Regions from separate parts of the Streptomyces sp. NPDC048496 genome, predicted to be linked through region 2. Evidence: riboswitches for the same ligand, from Rfam matches in the RefSeq annotation. Region 2 holds a riboswitch; each other region holds the start of a gene.
What was found. A riboswitch is a leader RNA that binds a small molecule or an ion and turns the genes downstream of it on or off. The one in region 2 is predicted to bind cyclic di-AMP.

Region 1 (9,352 bases), on a different contig from region 2:
TGCTCCAGGTCGTGCCCGGGCTGCGGATCGCCGCCCCGCGTGACGCGGAGCGGCTCCGGGAGGAGCTGCGCGAGGCCGTTGCCGTCGACGACGCACCGACCGTGCTGCGTTTCCCCAAGGAGTCGGTGGGGGAGCCGGTACCGGCGACAGGCCGCGTCGGTTCCATGGACGTACTGCACCGCGCCGACGACCCCCACGTCCTCATCGTGGCGGTCGGTGTGCTCGCCTCCGCATGCCTGCAGGCCGCCGACCTGCTCTCGGGCGGCGGGATCCGCTGCACGGTCGTCGACCCGCGCTGGGTGAAGCCGGTCGACGAACAGCTCGCCCCGCTCGCCGCACGCCACCGGATGGTCGCCGTCGTCGAGGACAACAGCCGGGCGGGAGGCGTCGGTTCGGCGGTCGGGCAGGCGTTGCGCGATGCCGGTGTCGACGTACCGCTGCGGACCTTCGGTATCCCCGAGCAGTTCCTCGCGCACGGCAAGCGTGCGGAGGTGCTGGCCGACATCGGGCTCACACCGGTCGAGATCGCCGGCCGGATCAGTGGCGCGCTCGCCGCCAAGGAAGCGGCCCGGGGGAATGAGGAGAGCGGGGAATGAAGGAAGACGGGCCCAAGGGCTTCGATCTGGCGCAGCTCCTCGCGGAACGTGGGGGCGAGCGGTACGAGCTGCACACGAAATACCTCAACCACCAGCTCCCGCGCATGCTGCACACCATCGGCTTCGACAAGGTGTACGAGCGGGCCGAGGGCGCCCACTTCTGGGACGCGGACGGCAACGACTACCTCGACATGCTCGCCGGCTTCGGCGTGATGGGTCTCGGCCGCCACCACCCGGTCGTCCGCAAGGCACTGCACGACGTCATGGACGCCTCGCTCGCCGACCTCACCCGCTTCGACTGCCAGCCGCTGCCCGGGCTGCTGGCCGAGAAGCTGCTCACCCACAGTCCGCATCTGGACCGGGTCTTCTTCGGCAACAGCGGTACGGAAGCCGTCGAGACCGCGCTGAAGTTCGCCCGGTATGCCACCGGGAAGCCCCGCATTCTCTACTGCGCCCACGCTTTCCACGGCCTGACGGCAGGCTCGCTCTCGGTCAACGGCGAATCGGGCTTCCGGGACGGTTTCGCACCGCTGCTCCCCGACACCGCCGTCGAGCTCGGCGACCTCGACGCACTGCGGCGCGAACTGAGACGGGGCGATGTGGCGGCGCTCGTCGTCGAGCCGATCCAGGGGAAGGGCGTCCACGAGGCGCCGCCCGGCTACCTGCGCGCCGCACAGGAGCTGCTGCACCGGCACAAGGCGCTGCTCATCGCCGACGAGGTGCAGACCGGTCTCGGCAGGACCGGCGAATTCTACGCGTACCAGCACGAGGAAGGCGTCGAACCCGACCTGGTCTGTGTCGCCAAGGCGCTCTCCGGCGGCTATGTGCCGGTCGGGGCGACCCTCGGGAAGGACTGGATCTTCAAACGCGTCTATTCGTCGATGGACCGGGTTCTGGTCCATTCGGCGAGCTTCGGCTCCAATGCCCAGGCGATGGCGGCGGGGCTCGCGGTCCTGGCGGTGATGGAGGACGAGGAGACCGTCGCGAACGCCCGTCGCACCGGTGATCTGCTGCGCGAGCGGCTCGCCGCGCTCACCGGCCGCTACGAACTGCTGCACGAGGTCCGTGGCCGCGGGCTGATGATCGGCATCGAGTTCGGCCGGCCGAGCTCGTTGAAGCTGCGCAGCCGCTGGACCGTGCTGCAGGCGGCCCGCAAGGGTCTCTTCGCGCAGATGGTCGTCGTGCCGCTCCTGCAGAAGCACCGGATCCTCACCCAGGTCTCCGGCGACCGTCTGGAAGTGATCAAGCTGATTCCGCCGCTGGTCATCGGGGAGCCGGAGGTGGACCGGTTCGTGACCGCGTTCACGGCGGTGATGGATGACGCGCACAGCGGCGGCGGGCTGATGTGGGACTTCGGAAGAACGCTGGTCAGACAGACCGTCGCCAACCGCTGAGCCTGGTTTGCCTCAGGGGCAAAATATTTGCCTCTGAGGCATTATCCTGGCCCAATAGGTATATGAACTCTTCCGATGGAGGGGTGGCCGACGAGCTGCCCGGGGTCGCGCCACGCCTGCGCGATCTGCGCCGCCGCCGTGGTCTGACCCTGGAGGCCGCCGCCCAGCACGCCGGGCTCTCCCCGGCCCATCTCTCCCGGCTCGAAACGGGCCGGAGGCAGCCGTCGCTGCCCATGCTCCTCGGACTTGCCAGGATCTACGGTACGACGGTCTCCGAGCTGCTCGGCGAGATTGCCCCCGAACGTGACGCGATCGTCCGCGGTGGCCGGTTCGAGGGGGCCGAGGCCGACGGCTGGATGTACCAGCAGGCCGGCGGGTCCGGCCGGGCGATGCAGGCCCTGCGTGTCCGGGTCCCGTACGGCGCCCAGGGCGATCTCGTGCGGGTCCATCCCGGCGAGGAGTGGCTGTACGTCCTTGCCGGGCGGCTGCGGGTGAGCCTCGGCGACACCGTGCACGATCTCGACCCGGGCGACAGCGCCCACTTCGACTCGCTCACCCCGCACCGGATCGCCGCCGTGGACCGCGACGGATCCGAGCTGCTCTTCGTCCACACCCTGTTGCAGAGCCCCGCCGCCGAGTTGTGCCTCGGCAGCGGTACCCACCATCGCTGAGACCGGCCCGGCCGGTCACCAGAAAGGACTGTCATGTCCGATTCAGAGAACTTCGATCCGCTCACCCCGAAGTCCCGGAAGAACTACGACTCGCAGGAGCGGAAGTTTCCGCGCGGCGTGGTGATCAGGCTGTTCGCCTATCTCATCGCCGGACACATCTTCGCGGCCTTCCTCTACCTGCTCTTCGCGGTGGCCGGAAAGGGCTGACCTCGGCCGGCCTGCGGTCCGGCTACGCCTCGTCGAGAAGCCGTCCGCGCAGCCGCTCCAGGATCTCCGGAGTCAGCTTCAGGCCCTCGGCGAGATAGCGGTCCGTGCTGCCCCAGGTCTCCTCGATGGTACTGAAGGCCTGGGCGAGGTACTCGGCGCGGGCATCGAAGAGCGGGCTGAGCAGTTCCATCACCTCGGGCGACATCCCGGTCGCCGAGGTGTCGGTGCGCCGGACCTTGTACCGGCGGTGCGGATCGTTGGACTTCAGGTAGTCGGCCTCGATGGCCTCGCGCTCGACGCCGACCGCCAGTAGCGAAACCGCGATCGAGAGACCGGCACGGTCCTTGCCGGCCGCGCAGTGCATCAGAGCGGGAACGCTGTCCTCGGCCAGCGCGTGCAGCACCCGGCTGTGCTCGGCGGTACGGTCCCTGATGATCGACTTGTACGAGGCGGTCATCTGCGCCGCTCCCTTGCCGTCGGCAAGGACCGAGCGCAGCTGCGCGATGTCGCCGTCGCGGACCATCCGCCAGAACTCGGTGCCGTCGGCCGGGTCGGAGAGCGGAATGTTCACATTCCGCACGCCCGGCAGGTCCACGTCCGGGCCTTCGAGCCTGTGGTCCGCCGCATTGCGGAAGTCGAAGATCGTGTGCAGCCCGAGGCCGCCGAGGAACGCGGCGTCCTCGTCGGTGGCGTGCGCGAGGTGACCACTGCGGAAAAGCCGTCCGTGCCGCACCCGGCGGCCGTCCACGGTCGGCAGTCCGCCCACATCGCGGAAGTTGCGTACACCTGCCAGCTCGGGTTCCGTCGACGGGACCTGCGGCACCTGCTGCGTCACGGTGTCTCCTGGAGTGTCTGGCGTCGGCGCGGCTCGCCGGCGAGGTCAGCTCCTGCGACGATACGACATTGAATTCTCAGGCAATCATCTCGGCGGTTTCCTGCTGAACACCCCATGGAATTCCCCTCGCACGGGCGTTACGGCTGCGCGCTCGGCTGGTCCGGCTCGTGGCGCATCGCGGTGGAGCAGCTCCCCGACGGGCTCGTGCAGATCACCGGAGGCGCCGGATGCGACGACTCCGGGCTGCTGCGGCTCGCACCGGGGGAGACGTACACCACACCGGTGTTCGCCGGACTGTGGAGCGCCGGAGGGTTAGGCGGGGCGAGCCGGGCCTGGCACGCCTGGCAACTGGCCCATGTCGTCCCGGACGCCGAGAGCCTGCGCTTCCGCTTCGTCAGCGCGATGGCCGGGGAGCTCGGGGTCGGCGGGGATCGCACCGAGTGGAGTGACGAGGAGCCGGCCGAGGCGTGGAGCTGGGTGGATCTCTACAAGGAGATCCGTCCCGCGGTGCAGCACGGCGCGCTGTACCGGCTGCGGGCCCCGCGCGGTGGACTCAGCGCCGTGCAGTACGTGCATGCCAACAAGGCCGCGGTGCTGATGTGGCTGGAGGCACAGCGGTACGGGGAGCGGCCGCCGGCCCTGCGGCTACGCGGGCTCGGCCCCGCGGCGACGTGCACCGACCTGGACGCCGGGGCGGTCCACCACGGTGCCGTGCTGCTGCATCAGGGTCTGCACACCGGGCTGAGGGGGGCCTGGACGCGAAGGTGCTGAGGCTCCGGCGTGGCGGACGCGCGCAATGTGTCCGCATTGCGCCTTTTGGCGGAACATGGCCTATTTCTACGGGAGATGATGCCCTCCTCGTGAGCGGGATCATATTCGTGACGGTGTGTGGTGGTGCCACGGATGGGTATTCCGGACGTCGCGCGGAAAGCCAAGATCCGTAATCCACGGAGGGTGACCAGGATTCCGCGCCGATTTCCCGGCGCGGATTCCCTCGAGTAATCGATGGCTTGTTTCCGTCGTCCTCGCTCGCCTACGGTCACCCTCAATCCGGACGGACCGCCTAATCCTGCCGCCGCCCGGAATTCGCACCCACTCACGTGTGGCAGGAGCGGGGGAACCAGGTAAGCCGCCGCCCGGAGAGATCCGGTCGGCTCGGGGTGAAGTCGCGAACTGCGACCGGGCATCTCCAGCCCGAACCCGACAGCTCACCTCGTAGGCGCCGGAGAGGAAATTCTTCATGCCCACATCGGGTAAGCACCGCCGTACCAAGTCCAGCACGATCGCCCGCGGCGTCGCCGCCGTCGGAGCCGGTGGGGCTGTCATCGCCCTTCCGCTGCTCGGCGCCACCGGTGCCCACGCCGCGGAGCAGGCCGCGCCCACCGCGCAGTCGGCAGCCACGCACGCCGCCGTCGAGGCCGCGCCGGTCGTGAAAAAGCAGGTTGAGACCCGGACGTACTCCGTCGTCGCCGGTGACTACCTGTCGAAGATCGCCGCCGAGCAGCAGGTCGAGGGCGGCTGGCAGAAGCTGTACCAGGACAACCGCGCGGTCGTCGGCGAGGACCCGAGCCTGATCTTCCCGGGCATGAAGCTGACGCTCGGCGGCAAGCCGGCCGGCTCCGCCGCGACGACGGACACCACGCAGTCCGCCCCGGCTCCGTCGACCTCCTCGGCCGACAAGTCCGCGTCGCAGTCCAAGGCTTCGGACTCCGTCAAGACCACCACGGCCTCCGCCTCGGCCGGTCAGAGCAACAGCTCCGGCTACGTTCACCCGGTCCCGGGCAACCACACCACCGCCTACCGTGCCTCCGGCTCCAACTGGTCCAGCGGCAGCCACACGGGTATCGACTTCCCGGTCGCCACCGGCACCAGCGTGAAGGCGATCACTTCCGGCACCGTCGTCACCGCCGGCTGGGGTGGCGCGTACGGCAACCAGGTCGTCATCAAGCACGCCGACGGCCACTACTCGCAGTACGGCCACATGTCCTCGCTCTCCGTCTCGGCGGGCCAGACCGTGACCGCGGGCCAGCAGGTCGGCCTCTCCGGTGCCACCGGCAACGCCACCGGCCCGCACCTGCACTTCGAGATCCGCACCGGCCCGGCGTACGGGTCGGACATCGACCCGATCGCCTACCTGGCCTCGCACGGGATCTACGTCTGATCCACGGCTGATTCGGTCGGCCCGGTGAAGGGGCGGTGCGCAGCGGCGCACCGCCCCTTCGCTTATTCCCCCTTTGCCAAAACCTGACCGGGTGGTCTATCTCACCACCCGTCAACCCCTTATTACGGTCGCGTAGGTCACATTCGGCGGTGCAGGATATGCGCTTGTGGCAGACGATTCGAGAAACAATCAACGTGGCGTCATCAACCGGCATGGCGCCATCGGGTCGTACGCAGCGATTGGCGACAGCTTCACCGAGGGAGTCGGAGACCCCGGCCCGGACGGAACCTTCGTCGGCTGGGCGGACCGGTTCGCGGTACTTCTCGCGGACCAGCTCCCGGACACCGATGCGGCGACGAGCCCCGACGGCTTCGCGCACGGAAACTTCCGGTACGCCAATCTCGCCGTACGCGGACGCCTCCTCGACCAGATCGTCGAGGAGCAGGTACCGCGCGCCAAGGAGCTCGCACCCGATCTGGTGAGCTTCTGCGCGGGCGGCAACGACATCATCCGGCCCGGCACCGACCCCGACGACGTGGCCGAGCGCTTCGAGCGCGCGGTCGCCGAGCTCACCGACTCGGTCGGCACCGTCCTGGTGACGACCGGCTTCGACACCCGCGGCGTTCCCGTCCTGCGCCATCTGCGCGGCAAGATCGCCACATACACCGCCCATGTGCGCTCCATCGCCGATCGCTACAACTGCCCGGTCCTCGACCTGTGGTCGCTGAAGTCCGTGCAGGACCGGCGCGCCTGGGACGACGACCGGCTCCACCTGTCGCCCGAGGGGCACACCCGGGTCGCGCTGCGCGCCGCCCAGGTCCTCGGCCTTGATGTGCCGGCCGACCCCGACCAGGAATGGCCCCCGCAGGCACAGCGCGGCACGCTGGAGGTCCGGCGCGACGACATCCACTGGGCGCGTGAGTACCTGGTTCCGTGGATAGGGCGGCGGCTGCGCGGCGAGTCCTCCGGCGACCACGTCGAGGCGAAGCGGCCGGACCTCCTGCCGCTTTAGAGGAGCTCACAAAATGGGCGCCCGGCGCGCGACGCCTGGCACGCACGCTCGCTGCGTTGCCGATCCGAGGACCTTCCGGCGCCTTGCGATCGCACGCACCAGACGCCGCGCGCTGATCGGAATCCCATTTTGCTTAGGGCCTCTCTTCGGCCTCCTCTGCCGGACGGGCCCGTTCCCTTTTCGCCTCTCGGGGGCTTCAGGCGTGTCCGGCGACAGGGGACACCGGCAGGAACCGGCGCCCCGAGGGCGCCGCTATGCCCGGGCGTCGGGCCGGTATGCGCTCCAGGACGCCACCCGCGAAGACGTCGTACAACGGCAGTGTCTCCAGATGCACATAGCCGATGTGGCAGTCGCAGACGGTGAGCGGACAGGCCCGCGGACCGAGCGCACGCCGGTAGCTGCCGTCGTACAGGTTGCCCAGCTCGGCCGGGACGAAGTGGCAGCGGCGCACCGTGCCGTCGCCGTCCACCGAGATGACGGACTCGCCGGTCCGGCACGGCATGCCTGCCGAGCGGTGCGGGTGACGGCTGTACGGGAAGAGGGGGTCGAGGGCCGTCCAGCGGTCCGCCTCCTCGTCCGTGTAGCGCTGCCCCTCAGCGGCATTGACCCAGAGGTAGACCTCGTCGGGCAGGTCGGTACGGAGTCGCCGCGCCTCGTCGACATGCTCCTCGAGACCGACGACACCGACGCTGTACCGGACACCGACAGCGGACAGTTCCCGGCACCTGGCGAGGAAACGGCCGTACGGTGTCTGCCCCGGGTGGTACGTGCACCACAGCGCGATCTTGCCGCGGCCGGCTTCACCGGCCTCGGCCAGCCACCGTGTACGACCGCTGAGATTGGTCTGGATCGCGACCCGGCCGATGTGCGGCAGCTGCGCCAGTTCCACCAACGCGCGGCGGTACCAGGAACGGACCAGCCCCTCGCCCCACGGCGTGAACAGCACCGAGATCCTGTCCCTGGTCTGCGCCGCCGCCCACGCGGTGAACCGCTCCAGCGCGGCGCGGTCGGCGCGGAGCTGCTCCGGGCTGTCGCGCCGCTTGGCGAACGGACAGTACGGGCAGTCGTAGTCGCACGACGCCAGGGGACCCCGATAGAGAATCGTCAGATCCATGGGAGTGCTCACTTCGGTTCGTACGCGGCCATCGCGGCCCGTACAGCGGGGGAGAACAGTTCGGGACCCAGCGCGTCGGAGTGGGCGAGCCCCTCGGGCGAGAGCCGCAGCAGCCCGGACGCCACGGCGGACCCGTCCAGCCAGCCGCGAGCCTCGAACCGGTCCAGCTCACCTGGGAAGTCGTCACCGGGAGCGGCACCGAACCGCTCACGGTATTCCGCCAGTTGCAGCCCCTCGGCCTGGAGGAGCGACTGCAGAAGGTGGCGCCTGTGCGCCTCGTCGCCGTCGACATACCGCCCCACTTCCGCGCGGGAGAAGTCCTCGGTGGCGGTGTAGTCGTCGATGATCGCCCGCACTTCCCGCATCTCCACCGCGTAGTCGAAGGAGTAGTGCAGCCGACTGGTGTACGAGCGTGCGCCACAGCCAAGACCGATCATGCCGTCCGTCTGGCACGCGTAGTCGGCGGGGCCCTGCTGCGGGGCGTCGGCGTGGCGGAACATCCGCATCGACACCTGCTCGTAGCCGTGGGCGAGGAGATGGTCCCGGCCCGCCCGGTACAGCCGCAGCCGCTCCCCGTCCCAGGCCGCCTCCGCCGCTGCTTCGGCGTCGGCGCCGAGCCGGCCCAGTCCGGTCAGCGGGCGCACGTACAGCGGATAGAGATACAGCTCCTCCGGCTGCCAGGCGAGGGCCGCGTCCAGAGAGGAACGCCAGCTGACCTCGGTCTGCCCGTCGATGCCGTAGATCAGGTCGATGTTGAGGACCGGGATGCGCGCGTCCCGGATCCGGCCGAGCGCCGCCTCCACATCGGCGCGGCGCTGGGGACGGACCGCCGCGCGTGCCTCGGCGTCGACGAAGCTCTGTACGCCGATGCTGATCCGGGTTGTCCCGCGGTCGGCGAGGACGGCCAGCCGGTCGGTCGTTGCGGTCGACGGCGAGGTCTCGACCGACAGCGGCACGGACCGCAGGTCGGCGCCCATCCGCTTCTCCGCGATGTCGCAGAGCCGCTCCAGCTCGGCGGCCGTCAGGAAGGTGGGGGTGCCGCCGCCGAACGCCGCCGCGGCGAACCGCACCGGCTCGTCGTCACCCAGTGCGTCGCGGACGGCGGTGGCCTGCCGGTCCAGTGCGTCGAGATAGCGGGTCGTCAGCTCGTCGGGGGCGCCGATCCGGGTGAAGAGGTTGCAGAAACCGCAGCGGACCTCGCAGAACGGTATGTGGAGATAGAGCGAGAGCGCGTCCTTGCGCTCTCCCGCCCACAGCTCGCGCAGCGCGGGCCGGCCGACGGGGTGGCCGGTGAGCGGGCGGTACGCCGTCTTGTGCGGATAGGCGTAGACGTAGCTCTGGTACGGGCGGACGGTGTGCGGA
Region 2 (9,352 bases):
AGTTGGGCAGGCGACGGGGGCCGAGGTCGGTACGGGCCGGTGGCGGCGACAGCCGGACGGTCGCGCCGAGGACGGTCAGCCCCTGCGTGGCGACCACGACCGGTTCCAGTGCGACGGAGACCACCTCGGGGTGATCGTCGACGAGCCGGGACACCCTCAGCAGCAGTTCCTCGAGCGCCGCGGTGTCGACGGGCGCCGAGCCCCGCCAGCCGAAGAGGACCGGGGCCGCGCGGATGGACCGGATCAGTTCGGCGGCGTCGCGGTCGGTGGCCGGCACGAGGCGGTGGGCGGTGTCCCCGAGGAGTTCGGAGGGCGCGCCCGCGAGACCGAAGGAGAGGACGGCGCCCGCCGCCGGGTCGATCGTGGCCCGCACGACGGTGTCCACCCCGCGCGGTGCCATGGACTGGACGACCGGCTGCAGCTCGGTTGACTTGCCGAGCAGGTCGGTCAGCTCGCCGTACGCCCGGCGCAGCGCGGTCTCGTTGGCGAGGTCGAGCCGGACGCCGCCGAGGTCGGCGCGGTGGCGCAGATGAGGTGCGGTGGTCTTGAGCGCCACCGGATAGCCGAGCCGGGCAGCCGCGGCGACGGCGGCGTCCGGGTCGGGGGCGGGGAGCGTCGGCCGTACGGAGATGCCGTAGCGGCCCAGGAGTTCGCGCGCCTCGTCGTGGCTGAGCTGACGGCCCCGGGGATCGGGGTCGGGCCCGAGGAGGGCGTCGATACGGTCGGCGGCGCCTGCCGCGTCGATGGTGTCCTCGAGGAACTCGGGCACCTTGCCGGGCACCGCGGCCTGCCGTCGCCACTGCGCATACTTCACCGCCTCGGCGAGGGCACGGACGGCACGCTCGGCGGCGGGGTAGGCGGGGATCCGGCCGGTGGAGGGAGCAGACGGCGTGGGAGCACCGGGGCCGGGGGCGTTCGGCTGGGCCGGGGGATCCGGCGGGGCTGAGGTGGCTGGGGTGCCGGTGGTGCTCGGCGTGGCTGAAGTGCCTGTGGGGCTCGTGACGCGCGGGGTGCCCTTGCCGTCCGCCGCGGCCGAAGCACCCGGGGCAGCCGTCGCGGCCATCCGCGGCGCAGCGACCGTGCTGCTGGCGGCCGCGAGCGCCTCCGCCAGGCCGCCGATCTCCACGTGGACCACGGCCACCGGCTTGGCCGGCCCCGTGGCCGCCGCCGCGCGCAGCGCGGCGGCCAGGACCTCGCCGTCACCCGTTTCCGCCTGGCCGTTCTCGCCGACCCACGGGATCGCCGTCACGATCACCGCGTCGCAGCTCCGGTCGGCGAGTGCCTCCGCCAGCGCATCCCGGAAGTCCTGCGGGGTGGCCGCGGTGGTGAGGTCGCGGGGCGGGCGCGGGCGCAGCCCCTCGGCCAGGCAGGCGTCGTACGTGAGGAGGCCCAGGGACTCGGAGTTGCCGAGGATCGCGACCCGGGGTCCCGCCGGGAGGGGCTGGTCGGCGAGGAGCAGGCCCGCGTCGACCATCTCCGTCACCGTGTCGACGCGGATCACGCCCGCCTGCCGCATGAGCGCGGAGACCGTCGCGTCCGGGATCCGGCTGATCGGCACCGCATGACCGGGCGGGGTGCTGCCGCTGTGCCGGGCCCCCTTCACCACGACGACCGGCTTCACCGCTGCGGTGCGCCGCGCGAGGCGGGTGAACTTCCGCGGATTGCCGAGGGATTCGAGATAGAGCAGGGCGACGTCGGTGTTCGGGTCCTCGTACCAGTACTGGAGGAAGTCGTTGCCCGAGATGTCGGCGCGGTTGCCCGCGGAGATGAACGTCGACAGACCCGCGCCGCGCCGGTAGAGCCCGGAGAGCAGGGCGATGCCGATCGCGCCCGACTGTGTGAACAGACCGATGCGCCCCGGGGCGGGCGGCTCGGGGGCGAGGGAGGCGTTCAGCCGTACGCCATCCGCGTTGTTGATGATCCCGAAGGCGTTCGGGCCGATGATGCGCATGCCGTACGAGCGGGCCTGGCGGACCAGTTCGCGCTGCCTTTCCCTGCCTTCGGCACCCCATTCGGCATATCCGGCGGAGAGGACCACGAGGCCCTGGACGCCGTGTTCGCCGCAGTCGGCGACGGCCTCCGGGACCCGGTCCGCCGGCACGGCGACGACCGCGAGGTCCACCGGTTCACCGATCTCGCCAATGGAACGGTGCGCGGGGACTCCGTCAATCGTTCCCTGAGCGGCGGCGAACGAGCTGTTCACGGCGTACGTACCGCCGGTGAAACCCGCACCGAGGAGGTTGCGCAGAACCGTGCGGCCCACCCCGCCGGGGTTACGCCCGGTGCCGATGACGGCGACGGACCCCGGTGCGAGCAGTCGCTGCACCGACCGCGCCTCCGCCCGCTGCTCGCGGGCGCGCTGGACGGCGAGGGACTCGGCGGTCGGTTCGAGGTCGAGGGTGAGATGGACGGCGCCGTCCTCGAAGCTGCGCTGCTGGGTGTACCCGGCGTCACGGAACACCTTGATCATCTTGTTGTTGGCGGGCAGCACCTCGGCGGCGAAGCGCCGGATGCCGCGCTCACGCGCCACTGCGGCGATGTGTTCGAGGAGCGCCGATGCCACGCCGCGGCCCTGGTGCGCGTCCTGGACGAGGAAAGCGACCTCGGCCTCGTCGGTAGGGGCGGAGGCCGGCCGGCCGTTCGCGTCGATCCGGTCGTAGCGGACGGTGGCGATGAACTCGCCGCCGACCGTGGCGGCGAGCCCCACCCGGTCGACGTAGTCGTGATGGGTGAAGCGGTGGACGTCCTTGGCGGACAGACGGGGGTAAGGAGCGAAGAACCGGTAGTACTTCGACTCGTCGGAGACCTGCTCGTAGAAGCTGACCAGGCGCTCGGCATCGTCCGTGGTGATGGGCCTGATGCGGGCCGTACCGCCGTCGCGGAGCACCACATCCGCTTCCCAGTGGTCGGGGTACGCGTGGTGCGGACTCTGCTCCGGCGTGGGCTGCATGGACAAAGCCTACGGCGCGGTCAGCGGTCGCGTAGGGCCCGGGGCCGGGGCAGTCTGAGAGCTCCGATCGGCCGTGCGGCACGGGCTGAGGCCGGGTTGCGGGTCGGCGGGAGGCAGCGCACCGAGTGAGAGACTGGTCTAGACAACCATTGATTCGTGAAGGGCAGAACCATGGCTGAGCGCCGCGTCAATGTCGGTTGGGCCGAAGGCCTGCACGCCCGCCCCGCTTCCATCTTCGTCCGTGCCGCCACGGCGTCCGGCATCCCCGTGACGATCGCCAAGTCCGACGGCCCCCCGGTGAACGCCGCCTCCATGCTCGCGGTGCTCGGTCTCGGCGCGCACGGCGGCGAGGAGATCGTGCTCGCCTCCGAGGCGGACGACGCGGAAGCCGCGCTCGACCGTCTGGCGAAGCTGGTCACCGAGGGGCTCGAGGAGCTCCCGGAGACCGTCTGATTCCAGGGTTCCGATCAGGGGGAAGCCTTCCCGCCAATGCGACTGCATTTCCGACGCCGGGCCGAAAACCATGAATATCTTTGGGCCCGGGGACGGTTCCGTGGGACGGATCGGCAGGAACGGACACGTCGAAGGCCCCGGCGGAAGCCGGGGCCTTCGACGTGTTGCGGATGGGACGTCGGTCAGACGTTCACGCCATGGGCGCGCAGGTACGCCACGGGGTCCATGTCGGAGCCGTACGAAGGCGTGGTGCGGGCCTCGAAGTGGAGGTGCGGTCCGGTGGAGTTGCCGGTCGAGCCGGAGAGGCCGATCTGCTGGCCCATGCCGACGCTCTGGCCGACAAAGACACCGATCGAGGAGAGGTGGCCGTACTGGGTGTACGTGCCGTCCGTCATCCGCAGCACGATGTTGTTGCCATAGGCACCGCCCCAGCCCGCCTCGACGACCGTGCCGGCGCCGACGGCGACGACGGAGGTGCCGGAGGCGGCGTGGAAGTCGATGCCCGAGTGGCGGCCGGAAGACCAGAGGGACCCGCTCGACTTGTAGCCGGTGGTGACGTACGAACCGGCGACCGGGAGCTGGAAGGAGCCCAGGCGGGTGCGCTCGGCGGAACGGGCGGCGCGGGCCTTCGCATCACGGGCCGCCTTGGCGCGGGCCTCGGCCTTGGCCTTCGCCGCCGCCTCGGTCTCCGCTTCGGCCTTGGCCGCCTCGGCAGCCTTCGCGGCGACGTCGGCCTGGCGCTTCTGCACCTCGGCCTGGGTGGCCACCTGGTCGGCGAGGGCATCCTCGATGGCGATGACCTGGGTCAGACCGGTTTCGTTGCCGGAGGGGGCCTCGGCATCCGTGGCGAGGGCCGGAGAGGCCAGCCCGCCGATGACGCCGGTGGTCGCCAGCGTCGCGACTCCGGTGACGCGTGCGCTCCTGCGCTTCAGGCGGCTAGGGGCACGGTGCTTCCCGGTGGGGCGGGTGAACGCCATGAAGTAGCTGGTCCTTTCCTTCCTTCTCGCCTACCGGGTTAGCTGACGGGTTCGGAGCAGGAAGGTCTCCTACGGATCCCCGGCCTCACAGGAGGTCGCGGCATCCGATTCACCCCAGGGACTGTGTGGGTCCCCGGCTCCCCAGGCTCGCGCCTGACGGGGATTCGACGATCACTGCCCGGCGCCACGGATTGCGGCATACGAGTGACGGACAGTGGAGCCGACGCTAGGCGGGGGCACTTTCATTCACCAAACGGACAGGGCGCTTTGTAGCGCATCCCACAGGGCAAGCAAGAAGCTTTCGCCTCGAATCGGGCAAAAGGGAAGACCCTGGCGAGAAGCGGCTCACCAGGGTCCCCCTTTGCCCCTCTTGGCGGGGCTTTGGCGCATCAGCCGGTGACGACCGAAACCTCACCGATGCCCAACGCCCTGACCGGCCCCTCGATCTGCGCGGCGTCGCCGACGAGAATCGTGACCAGCCGGTCCACGGGGAAGGCGTTGACCACGGCTGCGGTCGCCTCGACCGTGCCGGTCTCGGCCAGACGGGCGTACAACTGCGCCTGGTAGTCGTCCGGGAGATGCTGCTCGACCTGGTCGGCGAGCGTGCCGGCGACGGAGGCAGCCGTCTCGAACTTCAACGGGGCGACACCCACGAGGTTCTGCACAGCGGTCTCGCGCTCGGCGTCGGTCAGTCCCTCGGCCACCAGGGTCCGCAGGACCTTCCACAGGTCGTCGAGCGCCGGTCCGGTGGACTCCGTGTCCACCGAGCCGCTGATCGCCAGCATCGCCGCGCCGGTCGCCCCGGAGGCGGAGTCCGGAGCCGTCGAGCGCAGGACCTGCCCGAAGGCCCGCACGCCGTAGGTGTAGCCCTTCTCCTCGCGCAGCACCCGGTCCAGCCGGGAGGTGAGCGTGCCGCCCAGGCAGTAGGTGCCGAGGACCTGGGCCGGCCACACGCTGTCGTGCCGGTCGGCGCCGATGCGGCCGATCAGCAGCTGCGTCTGCACGGCGCCCGGACGGTCGACGATCACCACGCGGCCGGTGTCGTCGGCGGTGATCGGCGGGACCGGACGGGGCTCCACCGTGTTCCCGGTCCAGTCGCCGATGGTGTCGGCGAGCAGGGCGTCCAGGTCGATACCGGTGAGGTCGCCGACGACGACGACGGTCGCGGTGGACGGCCGGACATGGGCCTCGTAGAAGGCGCGCACGGCCGCGGAGTCGATCCGCTCCACCGTCTCCTCGGTGCCCTGGCGCGGGCGTGACATCCGCGACGTGGCCGGGAAGAGCTCCTTGGAGAGCTGCTTGGCGGCACGCCGGGCCGGGTTGGCCTGCTCGTGCGGAATCTCGTCGAGCCGGTTGTTCACCAGTCGCTCGATCTCGCTGTCGGCGAACGCGGGCGCCCGCAGCGCCTCGGCGACCAGCCCGAGCGCCTTGGCCAGCCGGGAGGCCGGAACCTCCAGGGAGACCCGCATGCCGGGATGGTCGGCGTGCGCGTCGAGGGTGGCTCCGCAACGCTCCAGCTCGGCGGCGAACTCCTCGGCGGAGTGCTTGTCGGTGCCCTCGGAAAGGGCCCGCGCCATGATCGTGGCCACGCCGTCGAGGCCCTCGGGCTCGGCGTCCAGCGGGGCGTCGAGGAAGATCTCGACCGCGACGACCTGCTGGCCGGGACGGTGGCAGCGCAGCACCGTCAGCCCATTGGGCAGGGCGCCGCGCTCGGGTGCGGGAAAGGCCCAGGGCCTGGCCGTACCGGGGGTCGGCTGCGGGTGGTACTCCATCGATACTCCAGTCGCGGCAGCGTCGGTCACTTGTCCGCCCCTTCGTGCGCGTCGGTGTCGGTGTCCGTCTCGTCGGCTTCCGCGTCGGCGGATTCGGCCGGATCGACCGGCTCGTAGACGAGCACCGCCCGGTTGTCGGGGCGCAGCTGGGCCCTGGCCGCCGCCTGGACCTCGTCCGCAGTGACGTCGAGGACCCGCTGGACGGCGGTCAGGGCAAGCTGCGGGTCGCCGAACAGCACGGCGAACCGGCAGAGTTCATCGGCGCGGCCCGCGACCGTGCCGAGCCGGTCCAGCCACTCGCGCTCCAACTGTGCCTGAGCGCGCTCCATTTCCTCGGGCGTGGGCCCCTCGGCGGCGAACCGGGCCAGCTCCTCGTCGACCGCGGCCTCGATCTGCGCCACCTCGACACCGCCGGACGTCTTCACGTCCAGCCAGCCGAGCGACGGCGCGCCGGCCAGCCGCAGCAGCCCGAAACCTGCGGCAACGGCCGTGCGGTCGCGGCGGACCAGGCGGTTGTGCAGCCGGGAGGACTCGCCTCCGCCGAGCACGGTCAGCGCGAGATCCGCGGCATCGCACTCCCTGGTGCCGTCGTGCGGCAGCCGGTAGGCGGCCATCAGCGCCCGCGCCGGGACCTCCTCGTGGACCTCTTCGCGCAGCTGCTCGCCGATGATCTCGGGGAGCGTGCCGTCGCGCGGCGGCTGCTTGCCGTCGTGGGACGGGATGGAGCCGAAGTACTTCTCGATCCAGGCGAGCGTCTGCTCGGGGTCGATGTCGCCGACGACCGACAGCACCGCGTTGTTCGGCGCGTAGTACGTACGGAAGAAGGTCCGCGCGTCTTCGAGCGTCGCCGCGTCCAGGTCGGCCATCGAGCCGATCGGGGTGTGGTGGTACGGGTGGCCCTCGGGGTAGGCGAGGGCGGTCAGCCTCTCGAACGCCGTGCCGTACGGAACGTTGTCGTACCGCTGGCGGCGCTCGTTCTTGACGACGTCCCGCTGGTTCTCCATGGACTCGTCGTCGAGCGCGGCGAGCAGCGAGCCCATCCGGTCGGCTTCGAGCCACAGGGCCAGTTCCAGCTGGTGCGTGGGCATCGTCTCGAAGTAGTTGGTGCGTTCGAAGCTGGTCGTCCCGTTGAGGGAGCCGCCGGCGCCCTGCACCAGCTCGAAGTGTCCGTTCCCCTTGACCTGTCCGGAGCCCTGGAACATCAGGTGCTCGAAGAGGTGAGCCAGACCCGTGCGTCCCTTGACCTCGTGGCGCGACCCGACGTCGTACCAGAGGCACACCGCGGCGACCGGGGTCAGATGGTCCTCGGAGAGCACCACGCGCAGGCCGTTGGCCAGACGGTGCTCGGTCGCTGTCAAGCCGCCGGAGCCGGCCTGGGCTGTGGCCGTGTGACCCATGGGCATGTACGTCCCTTCGATCGCGATACTGGATTTCTTGCGAGACCTGCCACTGTAAGCAAGCGCACGGACACCTGGCGAAGTTCCCGTGCCGTGGAAGTTCGCGTGAAAGAGCGCTTGGGACGGGTCGAGGTCGGCGTTGTCAGTGCGGCGGTCCACAATGGTCCGCGTCAGAACCAGACGTTGCCCGAACAGATCTGTGAAGGAGTCGCAGCAGCGATGGCCCGCCGCAGTACGAAGACCCCGCCGCCGGACGACTTCGAGGAGAAGATCCTCGACATCGACGTCGTCGACGAAATGCAGGGCTCCTTCCTCGAGTACGCGTACTCGGTGATCTACTCACGGGCCCTGCCGGACGCCCGCGACGGCATGAAGCCGGTGCACCGCCGCATCGTGTACCAGATGAACGAGATGGGGCTGCGCCCCGACCGCGGCTATGTGAAGTGTGCCCGCGTCGTCGGCGAGGTCATGGGCAAGCTGCATCCGCACGGCGACGCGTCGATCTACGACGCGCTGGTCCGGATGGCGCAGCCGTTCTCGATGCGGCTCCCCCTCGTCGACGGGCACGGCAACTTCGGCTCGCTCGGCAACGACGACCCGCCGGCCGCCATGCGGTACACCGAGTGCCGGATGGCCGACGCCACGTCGCTGATGACGGAGTCGATCGACGAGGACACCGTCGATTTCCAGTCGAATTACGACGGCCAGGAACAGGAACCGGTCGCCCTCCCCGCCGCGTATCCGAACCTCCTGGTCAACGGGGCATCCGGGATCGCGGTCGGCATGGCGACCAATATGCCGCCGCACAACCTGGGCGAGGTCATCGCCGCCGCCCGCCATCTGATCAGGCATCCGGGCGCGGACCTGGAGACCCTGATGCGGTTCGTCCCCGGACCCGACCTGCCGACCGGTGGCCGGATCGTAGGCCTCGGCGGGATCAAGGACGCGTACGCGGCCGGGCGTGGCACGTTCAAGATCCGTGCGACGGTCACCGTGGAGAACGTGACGGCCCGCCGCAAGGGCCTGGTCGTCACCGAACTGCCCTTCTCCGTCGGCCCGGAGAAGGTGATCGCCAAGATCAAGGACCTGGTCTCGGTGAAGAAGCTCCAGGGCATCGCCGATGTCAAGGACCTCACCGACCGCGAGCACGGCCTGCGCCTGGTCATCGAGGTCAAGAACGGCTTCGTGCCCGAGGCCGTGCTGGAACAGCTCTACAAGCTGACGCCGATGGAGGAGTCCTTCGGCATCAACAATGTGGCGCTGGTCGACGGACAGCCGCTCACACTGGGTCTCAAGGAGCTCCTCGAGGTCTACCTCGACCACCGCTTCGACGTGGTGCGCCGCCGCAGCGAGTTCCGCCGGACCAAGCGCCGGGACCGGCTGCACCTGGTCGAGGGCCTGCTCGTCGCGCTGATCGACATCGACGAGGTCATCCGGCTCATCCGGTCCAGCGACAATTCCGCGCAGGCGAAGGAGCGGCTCATCGAGCACTTCTCGCTGAGCGAGATCCAGACGCAGTACATCCTGGACACCCCGCTGCGCCGACTGACCCGGTTCGACCGGATCGAGCTGGAGAGCGAGCGGGACCGGCTCAACGCCGAGATCGACGAGCTGACGACGATCCTCGAATCGGACGCCGAGCTGCGCAAGCTGGTCTCCACCGAACTGGCCGCGGTCGCGAAGAAGTTCGGCACCGACCGGCGTACGGTGCTGCTGGAGTCGGCCGGTGCGCAGGTCGCCTCGGTGCCGCTGGAGGTCGCGGACGACCCCTGCCGGGTGCTGCTGTCCTCGACCGGTCTGCTG
Region 3 (9,352 bases), on a different contig from region 2:
CCTTGGCGCCGAGCTTCTGGGTGATGACGTTCCAGCCGGCCCAGTCGTCCTCGTACAGCGGGTCCTCGATGGAGACCAGCGGGTACGCGGAGACGAGCTCCTCGTAGTACTCGGTCATCTCGGCGGCCGAGCGGGACTTGCCCTCGAACTCGTACTTGCCGTCCTTGTAGAACTCCGAGGCGGCGACGTCGAGCGCGAGCGCGATGTCCTTGCCCGGGACGTAACCGGCTTCCTTGATGGCCTCGAGGATGAGGTCCAGGGCGGCGCGGTTCGACTCCAGGTTCGGCGCGAAGCCGCCCTCGTCGCCGAGGCCGGTCGACAGGCCCTTGGTCTTCAGGACCTTCTTCAGCGTGTGGTAGACCTCGGCGCCCCAGCGCAGGGCCTCGGAGAAGGACTCCGCACCGATCGGCGCGATCATGAACTCCTGGATGTCCACGTTGGAGTCGGCGTGCGACCCACCGTTGAGGATGTTCATCATCGGGACGGGCAGCAGGTGCGCGTTCGGGCCACCGAGGTAGCGGAACAGCGGCAGGTCCGAGGCCTCGGACGCGGCGTGCGCGACGGCCAGCGAGACGCCGAGGATGGCGTTGGCGCCGAGCGAGCCCTTGTTCTCGGTGGCGTCCAGGTCGAACATGGCCTGGTCGATCAGCCGCTGCTCGGTGGCGTCGTAGCCGACGAGCTCCGGGCCGATCTGCTCGATCACGGCGAGGACGGCCTTCTCGACGCCCTTGCCCTGGTAGCGGTTGGGGTCACCGTCGCGAAGCTCAATGGCCTCGAACGCACCGGTGGAGGCGCCGGACGGCACAGCAGCACGGCCCGTGCTGCCGTCGTCGAGGCCAACCTCGACCTCGACCGTGGGGTTTCCGCGGGAGTCGAGGATTTCCCGGGCTACGACGACGTCGATGGACGGCACGAGGCATCTCCTTCTGGGATATGACGCTGGTTGTGCAGGGTCGCTTTGGCCTTGCGACAAGAGCCTAACCGGCTGGGCCGCCTCGGTCCGCCGACCGCCCGCCTCCTGGGACGAAAAAGGACCCGAGGGCACTCATAGCGGGGCAAAGGTCCAGATTTCTACTGGACGGTAACGACAACAGTTGAACGGTGAATACGAGAAACCCCGACCCGGCGCGTACGGGGGAATCCGCGCCGGGTCGGGGTGCTTGGGGAGGAGAGAGCCCGTGTCCACGGGGAGCCCGTGTCCACGGAGCGCTCGCCCTACTTCGTCAGGTGGAGCTGCTGACCCGGGTAGATCAGGTCGGCGTCCGCGACGATGTCCTTGTTCAGCTTGAAGAGCTGCTGCCAGCCGCCCTTCACCTTGTGCTGCGCGGCGATCTCGCTGAGCGAGTCGCCGGACTTCACCTTGTACTCGCCGTCGCCCTTGGCGACCTTCTCGCCGGTCGGCGTGGTGACGGTCTTCTTGGGGGCGGTGCCGCGGTCCGCGCGGGAGGCGGCGGGGGCCTCGGTGCGCTCGGCCGGCTTCGGCGCGGCCTGCTTCGGCGCGGCCTGCTTCGACTGCTGCGCCGGGGCGCTCTGCTGCGCGGTGGAGCCGGTGTCGACACCCGGGTCGACACCGTCGTTGGTGAGGCGACCCGCGCCGGCACAGCCCCAGGCACCCGGGCCCTGCATGGCGAGGAGCTTCTCGGCGGTGGCGATCTGCTGAGCCTTGGTGGCGAGGTCGGCACGCGGGGCGTACTGCGTACCACCGGCGGCGGCCCAGCTGGACTGCGAGAACTGCAGGCCGCCGTAGTAGCCGTTGCCGGTGTTGATGGACCAGTTGCCACCGGACTCGCACTGGGCGACGGCGTCCCACGTGGCGACGGAGGCGGCGGAGGCACCGGTCGCACCCATCAGGGGAGCGGCGATGGCGGCACCGGCGACACCGGCGAGCGTGGCGACACGGACGGCCTTGGACGGGCGACGGTGCTTGCCCTTGCTGTTCAGCAGCATGGAACTTCTCCTCACCGACGCCTACGAGGTGAGCTGTCGGGTTCGGGCCAAGTGAGTTGCCCGGTCGCATGTCCTAGCACGCGACTTCACCCCGAGCCGGTCCTGACGGTCTTTCGACCATCGGGCCCGGCGGCTTACCTGGGTCCCCCGCTCCTGCCTACGGCGCTTTACGCGTCTGTTCCCTTCGACCGACGGCAGGATTCGGCGTGACGGTCGACGGGGCCCGCGGTGCGAGCGGTTCCGACCGTAAACGTATGCAACCTCGACATTCAAAGATGGGCATAACGGACAATCAGTCCTTACCTGCATCCGAATGCGCAGCGTTTTCGCAGGTGAGGGGCGATACGGACAGACCCGGCAGGCGCGACACGCCAATTGACGCAAAGAGACCCATGTCTCACTTACGCATAAGCGGACATAGGCCCCTGAACTACCCCGGTTTTTGGGGTACTTATAGCCGTTTATCAGACTGCTCTCACTCCGACTTCACGCTGAGATCGAGGCTCTGGCCAGGCAGGATGAGGTCCGGGTCGCCGCCGACCGCACCCTTGTTCGCCTCGTAGAGAGCGGGCCATCCGCCGGGAACCTTCTGTGCGTCAGCAATCGCCGAGAGGTTGTCGCCCGGCCGGACGGTGTAATCACTGTCGGCCGCCACCGCGCGCGTGTCGCGCCCCTCACTGTTACCGCGGGAAGCATGTCGGCCCGAGTCCCGGCCACCACCCCTGCCCGCGCCCTGACTCACCTCGGAGGCCGGCGCGCCGCGATGCTTGCCGCCCGCCTCATTTCCGGGGGAGTCGGACTTCTGGGGCGAGTCGGACGAATCGGACTTCTTGGACGGTGATGTGGCTGACGGCTCTGCCGACGGCTTGTGCGACGCCTTGCCCGACGCATTGCCCGACGCCTTGCCCGACGCCTTGTGCGACGCCTTGGCGGGCGCCTTGGCGGACGGCGCCTCGGACGCGTCCCCGCCCTTCGCCGGTTCGGCCGACGGCACGATTCCCGGGTCCACCCCCGGCAACACCCCGTCCTCCGTGAGCCCGGAGATGCCCGAACAGCTGGGCCACGCCTTCGGCCCCTGGTCCTCCAGGACCTTCTCGGCGACCGCTATCTGCTGCGCGCGGCTGGCGAGGTCCGCGCGCGCGGCGTACGCCTCACCGCCGTACGCCTTCCAGGCGTCCTGCGAGAACTGAAGACCGCCATAGAAGCCGTTGCCGAGGTCGGCGCTCCACATGCCGCCGCTCTCGCACTCCGCGACCCGGTCCCAGGTCGTGGCGTCGGCCGCGTGCGCACCGGCCGCGCCGAGCAGGGGAATAGCGATGGCCGAACCGGTCACGCCTGCGGCGACGACGATCGCGGGTGCCTGGCGAGGGCGACGGTGTCTGCCGTTCGCGGAGCCCATGGGATTGCCTTCCGTGTGACTGACAAGTGACTGGTGAGTCGAACGGTGAACGTAGCGGCACTCGAACGCTTGTCACAAGTCGATGCAGCGCAGATCACGTGAAAGTCACAGGGTTGACAGGGTGTCACTGTCGTCGGAACGCCGGCCGGGACCGAACTCCACCGGAAGCGTGCGCAGTCCACGCATGATGAGTCCGCCACGCCACCGCACATCGGTAGGTTCCACCGCAAGCCGCAGGTCCGGGAGGCGCCTCAACAGCGTGGCCAGGGCAGCCTGCCCCTCCAGTCGGGCCAGTGGTGCTCCCAGGCAGTAATGGATGCCGTGCCCGTATCCCAGGTGCTGATTGTCACGCCGCGCGAGGTCCAGCGTGTCCGGGTTCGCAAACCGTTCCGGGTCCCGGTCGGCGGCGGCGAGCACCACCAGTACGGGGTCACCCGCCGCGATCCGCTGCCCGCCGAGGGTCAGCGGCTCGGTGGCGAACCGCCAGGTCGCCAGCTCCACCGGACCGTCGTACCGCAGCAGTTCCTCGATACCGGTCTCCAGCAGCTCTGTCTCCCCCGCGTCGAGCGAGCGCTGCAGCCGCTCCCGCTGCTCCGGATTGCGCAGCAGGGCGTACACCCCGTTGCCGATGAGGTTGACCGTCGTCTCGAATCCCGCGAAGAGGAGGATGAAGGCCATGGCGGCGGCCTCGTTCTCGGTGAGGTGCTCGCCGTGGTCACTGGCCCGGATCAGCCCCGAGATCAGGTCCTCCCCCGGGTTCTCCCGCTTCCGGTGGATGAGCTCCGCGAGATAGCCGCGCATCTTCTTCACCGACCGGGCCACCCCGCCGCGGGGACCGCCGCCGTGGCGGATCATCATCCCCGCCCAGTCCCGGAAGTCGTCCTGGTCCTCGCGCGGGACGCCGAGCAGGTCGCAGATCGCATAGATGGGGAGCGGGAACGCGAAGTCGTGGATGAGGTCCGCGGATCCCTCCTCGATGAAGTTGTCGATGAGGCGGTCCGTCAGCTCCTGGACGCGCGGGGCGAACTCGGCGACCCGGCGCGGCGTGAACGCCTTCGAGACCAGCCGGCGCAGCCTGGTGTGGTCGGGCGGGTCGATGTTCAGCAGATGCGTCATCAGCTCCGCCTTGCGCTCGCCCGGGATGCCGGTCTTCCCCTTGGCGTGCGCCGGCTCGTCGTGGTGCGCAGGGTTCTTGGAGAGCCGGGCGTCGGCGAGGGCCTGCCGGGCGTCCTCGTACCGCGTCACGAGCCATGCCTCGACCCCGCTGGGCAGCGCGGTGCGGTGCACGGGGCTGTGCTCGCGCAGCCAGGCGTAGGCCGGGTACGGGTCGGTGGCGAACTCCCAGGTGAAGAGTTCGGGGGCGTCGGCGGGGCTGTCGTTCACCCCCTGACGTTATCCGTTGGCCTCGGCGGCGAGGATCGCGTCCCGGTAGGCGCGGCCCGCGGCGCGCAGGGCGGCCTCGGGGTCCGTGCCGTCCTGTTCCGCGCGTACGGCCAGGGCGAGGAGTTCGTAGCCGATGCTGTCGCCCGTCGGGAGCGGCACATCGAGTCCGGCGGCACGGACCCGGCTCGCCAGCTTCGCGGCCAGCGCCAGTCCGGGCTGCCCGAGCGGGACGCCGTCCGTGACCGAGTCGCGCTGCTTCTCGATGGCCTTGGTACGCAGCCAGTGCGCGTGGACGTCCTCCGGGGTCTCGGCGGTCTCGTCACCGAAGACATGCGGATGGCGGTGGATCAGCTTCTCGACGAGGGTCGCGGCGACATCGTCGACGGAGAACGGCTCGTCCGTGTCCTCCTCCGCGATCCGGGCGTGGAAGACGACCTGGAGAAGGACGTCACCGAGTTCCTCGCGCAGTTCGTCGCGGTCGCCGTCCTCGATCGCCTCGACGAGTTCGTACGCCTCCTCGATGGCGTACTTGGCAAGCCCCTCATGGGTCTTCTGCGAGGTCCACGGGCATTCGGCCCTGATCCGGTCCATGACCTGGACGAGGTCGAGAAGGCGGGCGCCGGGCAGATCGTACGAACCGGGCAGCAGCTCCAGGTTCGGCATCTGCACCCGGCCCGAGCCGGCCAGCCGGGCCAGCCCGTCCGTCAGCGGCTGATTGCCCTCACCGCTGGTCACGACCACGACGGTCCGGCCGCCCGCGCAGGCGTCGACGAGTTCCTGCGCGGTGGGCGCGGTGTGCTCGACGGTGACGCCCGCCTCGCACAGGTACGGCAGCTGCGGGTGGTCGGACTCGGCGCAGAGCACCCGGTCGGCGGCGTGCAGCGTCTGCCAGGCGGGCCAGGACAGCAGTCCGGGCGCGACCCGGTGGCTGGCGGTGAGCAGGACGATACGACCGGGGTCTTCAGCGTTCACCCCACCAACCTACTCGTGCCGTGACCGGCACTGTTTTGCCGGGAGGTGCGCCAGGGGCTGGGCGACCGGCCCGACCGGCCGGACACCTCTCGTTCGGATCATGCCGGGCTCGCGGGGTCCGGCACGATCCGAACGGAAGACCCTAGGCGCCGGCCGGGGCTTCCTGCTGGGCCGGCTTGGTGACCTGGGTGATCCACGGGGCCTTGTACTCGGCGAGCTGGGTCTGCTTGTTGTCCCAGGTACCGAAGCGCGGGTTGACGTCGATGTGCAGCGACTTCGACGCCGCGCTGAGCGCATCGCCGACGGCCTTCTGCCCGGCGGGCTGCTGCAGGTCGGCACCGAACGCCTGGGCGATCTTCGACAGCTGGACCTGCTCGCGCAGGACAGCATCGATCTGGTTCGGGGCGACCCAGCTCTGCTGCAGCATCATCGCCCGCAGCTGTGCCTCTCCCCCGGACTGGGAGACCGCCGACTGCCGCATCTCCTGGACCTCCTTGCGGCTGACCGTGACTCCCGCGTCCGCGGCGGCCTTGTCCAGGATCCGGTCGAAGATCATCCCGTGCAGCTTGGCCCGGCTGAGCTGCCCGGACCTGTTGATGAGCTGGACGGACTGGTCGGACTTGTTCTGCGCGGTGCGTACGTCCGCCACCTGGGCCTGCACGGTGGACACCTCGATGCGGTCTCCGCCGACCACGGCTGCGGCACCTGGGTGGGCCTGGCTGCCGCAGGCGGAGAGAAGCGGCGCCGCGACGAGCATGGCGGCGGAGACGACGAGCGCGGTGCGACGGCGGCGGTGCAAAGGAGCCTCCCGGGGAGATTGTGCGGCGGTGCACAAGACCTTGCGGTGATCGATGTTAGGCAGTGGACGTGATCCCGGCCACCGATTCGACCAACGATTCGGGAGGAGTTGGGGATGTGGGCCCGTTCACTGCCCCTCCACGGCCGTTTCCGGCCGCAGCATGATCGTGCGGGAGACCACGAACGTGATCGGGATGGCCGCCACCGCCGCGACCAGCGGTGCGTAACGGCTGCTGAATCCGGCGAGGTCGACCAGCAGCCAGACACCCCCGGTCGTGACGGTGAAACTGGCGGCGTTGGTCAGCGGGAAGAGCAGGAACTTCCGCCAGGTGGGGCGGGTCCGGTAGGTGAAGTACGAGTTCAGCAGGAACGAGCCGGTCATGCTCGATGCGAACGCGATCGCATGCGCGGCCAGATACGGCAGCCTGGTCAGCAGGGCCAGATAGGAGCCGTAATACGTACCGGTATTCGCGACGCCGACGAGTGCGAAGCGGATCATCTGCGCCCGGACCGTCATCGGCGTACGAACTCCCGGGCCTGCTGATTCGGTACGGCGGTATTGTCGGCCTTCACCAGGAAGTGCGGGCGCCGCTTCACCTCGTAGTAGATGCGGCCGACGTACTCACCGACCACACCCACTATCACCATCTGCACCCCGGCAAGAGCCGTGACCACGACGATGAGCGTGACATAGCCGGGCGTGTCCACGCCTTTCACCAGGGCGAATCCGACGATCCAGGCGGCATAGGCGAGCGCGACGGACATCAGCACCATGCCCAGGTACAACGCTGCGCGCAGTGGCTTGTTGTTGAACGAGAGCAGCCCGTCGAGTCCGTAGTTGAGGAGCTTCCCGAAGGTCCAGGTGGAGCTGCCCTGCTCGCGGACGGCATTCTCGTAACCGAAGGTCGTCGTCGGGAATCCGACCCAGGCGAACAGTCCCTTGGAGAACCGGTTGCACTCGGTGAGTTCGAGGACGGCGTCGACGGTACGCCGGGACAGCAGCCGGAAGTCGCCGACGCCGTCGACCAGTTCCACGTCCACCAGGCGATTGATCAGCCAGTAGTAGGCGCGGGCGCCGAGGGTGCGGGTGAGACGGTCGCCCTTGCGGGTGCGGCGGGCGATGACCTGGTCGTAGCCGTGGGCGTGCTCGTCCAGCATGCGGCCGATGAGCTCCGGCGGGTGCTGGAGGTCGGCGTCCATGATGACGACCGCGTCGCCGTCGGCGTGCTGGAGGCCTGCGAGCATGGCGGCCTCCTTGCCGAAGTTCCGGCTGAAGGAGAGGTAGCGGATCCGCGGGTCGGCGGCGGCCAGTTCCTCCAGAACCGGAAGCGTGCGGTCCGCGCTGCCGTCATCGACGTAGACCAGCTGGAAATCATGCCCCAGCCGCGTCATCTGCTCCGTCACACGCGCATGGAAGCGTCCGAGGATCTCCTCCTCGTTGAAACAAGGCACCACCAGCGAGATCAGCAAGGGAGTACCTCACCCTGTCGGTCAGTCAGATAAACATGCTTCACATGGCTAGTGAGCATCCATTACGTGAATTGAACTACGGAGGAAACAATTCGACACTGTTCACTCGCCCGTGGCTGCCATATTCCTCCGTATGCCGATCTTTCGCCCCCGCCCGGCCGCGGCCGGGCTCGCCGCACTGATCACCGCCGTCACCGTGTGCGCGGGCGATGCGGCGGCCCGCGGCTTTCCGTTCGGGCCGCATACCAGGAGCGTCAATGACCTCGGAAACCAGTTCGTTCCGTTCCACACCCGGCTCTGGGACCTGCTGCACGGAAACGCTGACGGCGGGCTGTTCCTGAATTGGTCGTCCGGATACGGGACCAGCTTCCTGCCGGACCTCGGCACCTATCTGACCAGCCCGTTCGCGCTGCTCGTCGGGGTCTTTCCGCGAGACCGCATCGACCTCGCGGCGTACGTGCTGACGGTCCTGAAAATGGCGTCGGCCGCGGCGCTCATGGCCCTGCTGCTGCTGACGCTGCGCGGCGGACGCTGGTGGGTGGCGGGGATGCTCGGTGGTTCGTACGCGCTGTGCGGCTGGTCGGTCGTCGAGGCGTCGTACAACCCGATGTGGCTGGACGGTCTGGTCGCCCTGCCGCTGCTCTGCCTGGCCGGGGAGTGGGCCCGGACGGGACGCCACCGCATCGCCGCGCCGTTGCTCGTCGCGGTGGTGTGGGTGGCCAACTTCTATACGGCCTACATGGCCACGCTCGGGGCCGCGCTGGTGCTCGCGGTGCGGTTCTTCACGGAGCGGGACGACCGGCGGGCGGTGGGCCGGGGGCTGGTGCGGGCGGTCCGCACGGTCGGGGTGGGGATCGGTCTCGCGGCGCCGATCCTGATTCCCGTCTATCTTGGCACGAAGCACGCCTACCCCGGCTGGGACCGTACGTTCGCGCCCGCCGCCTGGCCCGATGTGTTCGCCCGGCTGCTGCCCGCCACGTACAGCTTCTTCACTCCGGCGCTCTTCCTCGGTACGGGCACCCTGCTCCTGGCCTGTGCGCTGGCATTCCAGCGGTCCGTGCCGCGGCGCGAGCGGTGGGCATGGGCAGGGCTGGTGGCAGGGGTCGCGCTGTCGTTGCAGTGGGGGCCGACCCATCTGCTCTGGCATGCGTTCGCCACGCCCAACGGCAGTCCGTACCGGCAGACGTTCGTGCTGGCCGGGCTGGTCGTGATCGCAGCATGGATCTCGGTCTCGTACGACCGGCCGGGGTGGCGGGCGCTGCTCGGCGGGGGCACGGTGCTGGTGCTGATCGCGGCCGGGGCCGGCTTCAGCGACCTGGTCACGCGGTGGACATATCCGCTGTTCGCGGCCGGTCTGGTGGCGGCAGTGGGCGCACTGCTGCT

Region 1: linked by a shared signal. The riboswitch ahead of ACGFSA_RS20285 (peptidoglycan DD-metalloendopeptidase family protein) and the one ahead of ACGFSA_RS21975 (M23 family metallopeptidase) in region 2 are both predicted to bind cyclic di-AMP.
Region 3: linked by a shared signal. The riboswitch ahead of ACGFSA_RS17215 (transglycosylase family protein) and the one ahead of ACGFSA_RS21975 (M23 family metallopeptidase) in region 2 are both predicted to bind cyclic di-AMP.

What each region holds. Positions count from the first base shown of each region.
Region 1 covers NZ_JBICXB010000022.1:1,482-10,833, forward strand. Annotated here, with positions in the region: gene dxs (1-deoxy-D-xylulose-5-phosphate synthase) at 1-596, shown strand, start outside; gene ACGFSA_RS20260 (aspartate aminotransferase family protein) at 593-1,990, shown strand; gene ACGFSA_RS20265 (helix-turn-helix domain-containing protein) at 2,053-2,661, shown strand; gene ACGFSA_RS20270 (DUF6126 family protein) at 2,695-2,868, shown strand; gene ACGFSA_RS20275 (tyrosine-protein phosphatase) at 2,891-3,703, opposite strand; partial or broken gene ACGFSA_RS20280 (GH36 C-terminal domain-containing protein) at 3,842-4,485, shown strand; cyclic di-AMP (ydaO/yuaA leader) riboswitch at 4,783-4,940, shown strand; gene ACGFSA_RS20285 (peptidoglycan DD-metalloendopeptidase family protein) at 4,944-5,864, shown strand; gene ACGFSA_RS20290 (SGNH/GDSL hydrolase family protein) at 6,031-6,876, shown strand; gene ACGFSA_RS20295 (STM4011 family radical SAM protein) at 7,073-7,990, opposite strand; gene ACGFSA_RS20300 (STM4012 family radical SAM protein) at 7,999-9,352, opposite strand, start outside.
Region 2 covers NZ_JBICXB010000025.1:38,473-47,824, reverse strand. Annotated here, with positions in the region: gene ACGFSA_RS21985 (GNAT family N-acetyltransferase) at 1-2,950, opposite strand, end outside; gene ACGFSA_RS21980 (HPr family phosphocarrier protein) at 3,122-3,403, shown strand; gene ACGFSA_RS21975 (M23 family metallopeptidase) at 3,586-4,380, opposite strand; cyclic di-AMP (ydaO/yuaA leader) riboswitch at 4,393-4,560, opposite strand; gene ACGFSA_RS21970 (M16 family metallopeptidase) at 4,770-6,152, opposite strand; gene ACGFSA_RS21965 (M16 family metallopeptidase) at 6,179-7,555, opposite strand; gene ACGFSA_RS21960 (DNA topoisomerase (ATP-hydrolyzing) subunit A) at 7,769-9,352, shown strand, end outside.
Region 3 covers NZ_JBICXB010000016.1:11,689-21,040, forward strand. Annotated here, with positions in the region: gene eno (phosphopyruvate hydratase) at 1-913, opposite strand, end outside; gene ACGFSA_RS17215 (transglycosylase family protein) at 1,216-1,947, opposite strand; cyclic di-AMP (ydaO/yuaA leader) riboswitch at 1,951-2,122, opposite strand; gene ACGFSA_RS17220 (transglycosylase family protein) at 2,423-3,346, opposite strand; gene ACGFSA_RS17225 (cytochrome P450) at 3,452-4,729, opposite strand; gene ACGFSA_RS17230 (nucleoside triphosphate pyrophosphohydrolase) at 4,739-5,701, opposite strand; gene ACGFSA_RS17235 (SurA N-terminal domain-containing protein) at 5,844-6,500, opposite strand; gene ACGFSA_RS17240 (GtrA family protein) at 6,627-7,016, opposite strand; gene ACGFSA_RS17245 (glycosyltransferase family 2 protein) at 7,013-7,969, opposite strand; partial or broken gene ACGFSA_RS17250 (YfhO family protein) at 8,103-9,352, shown strand, end outside.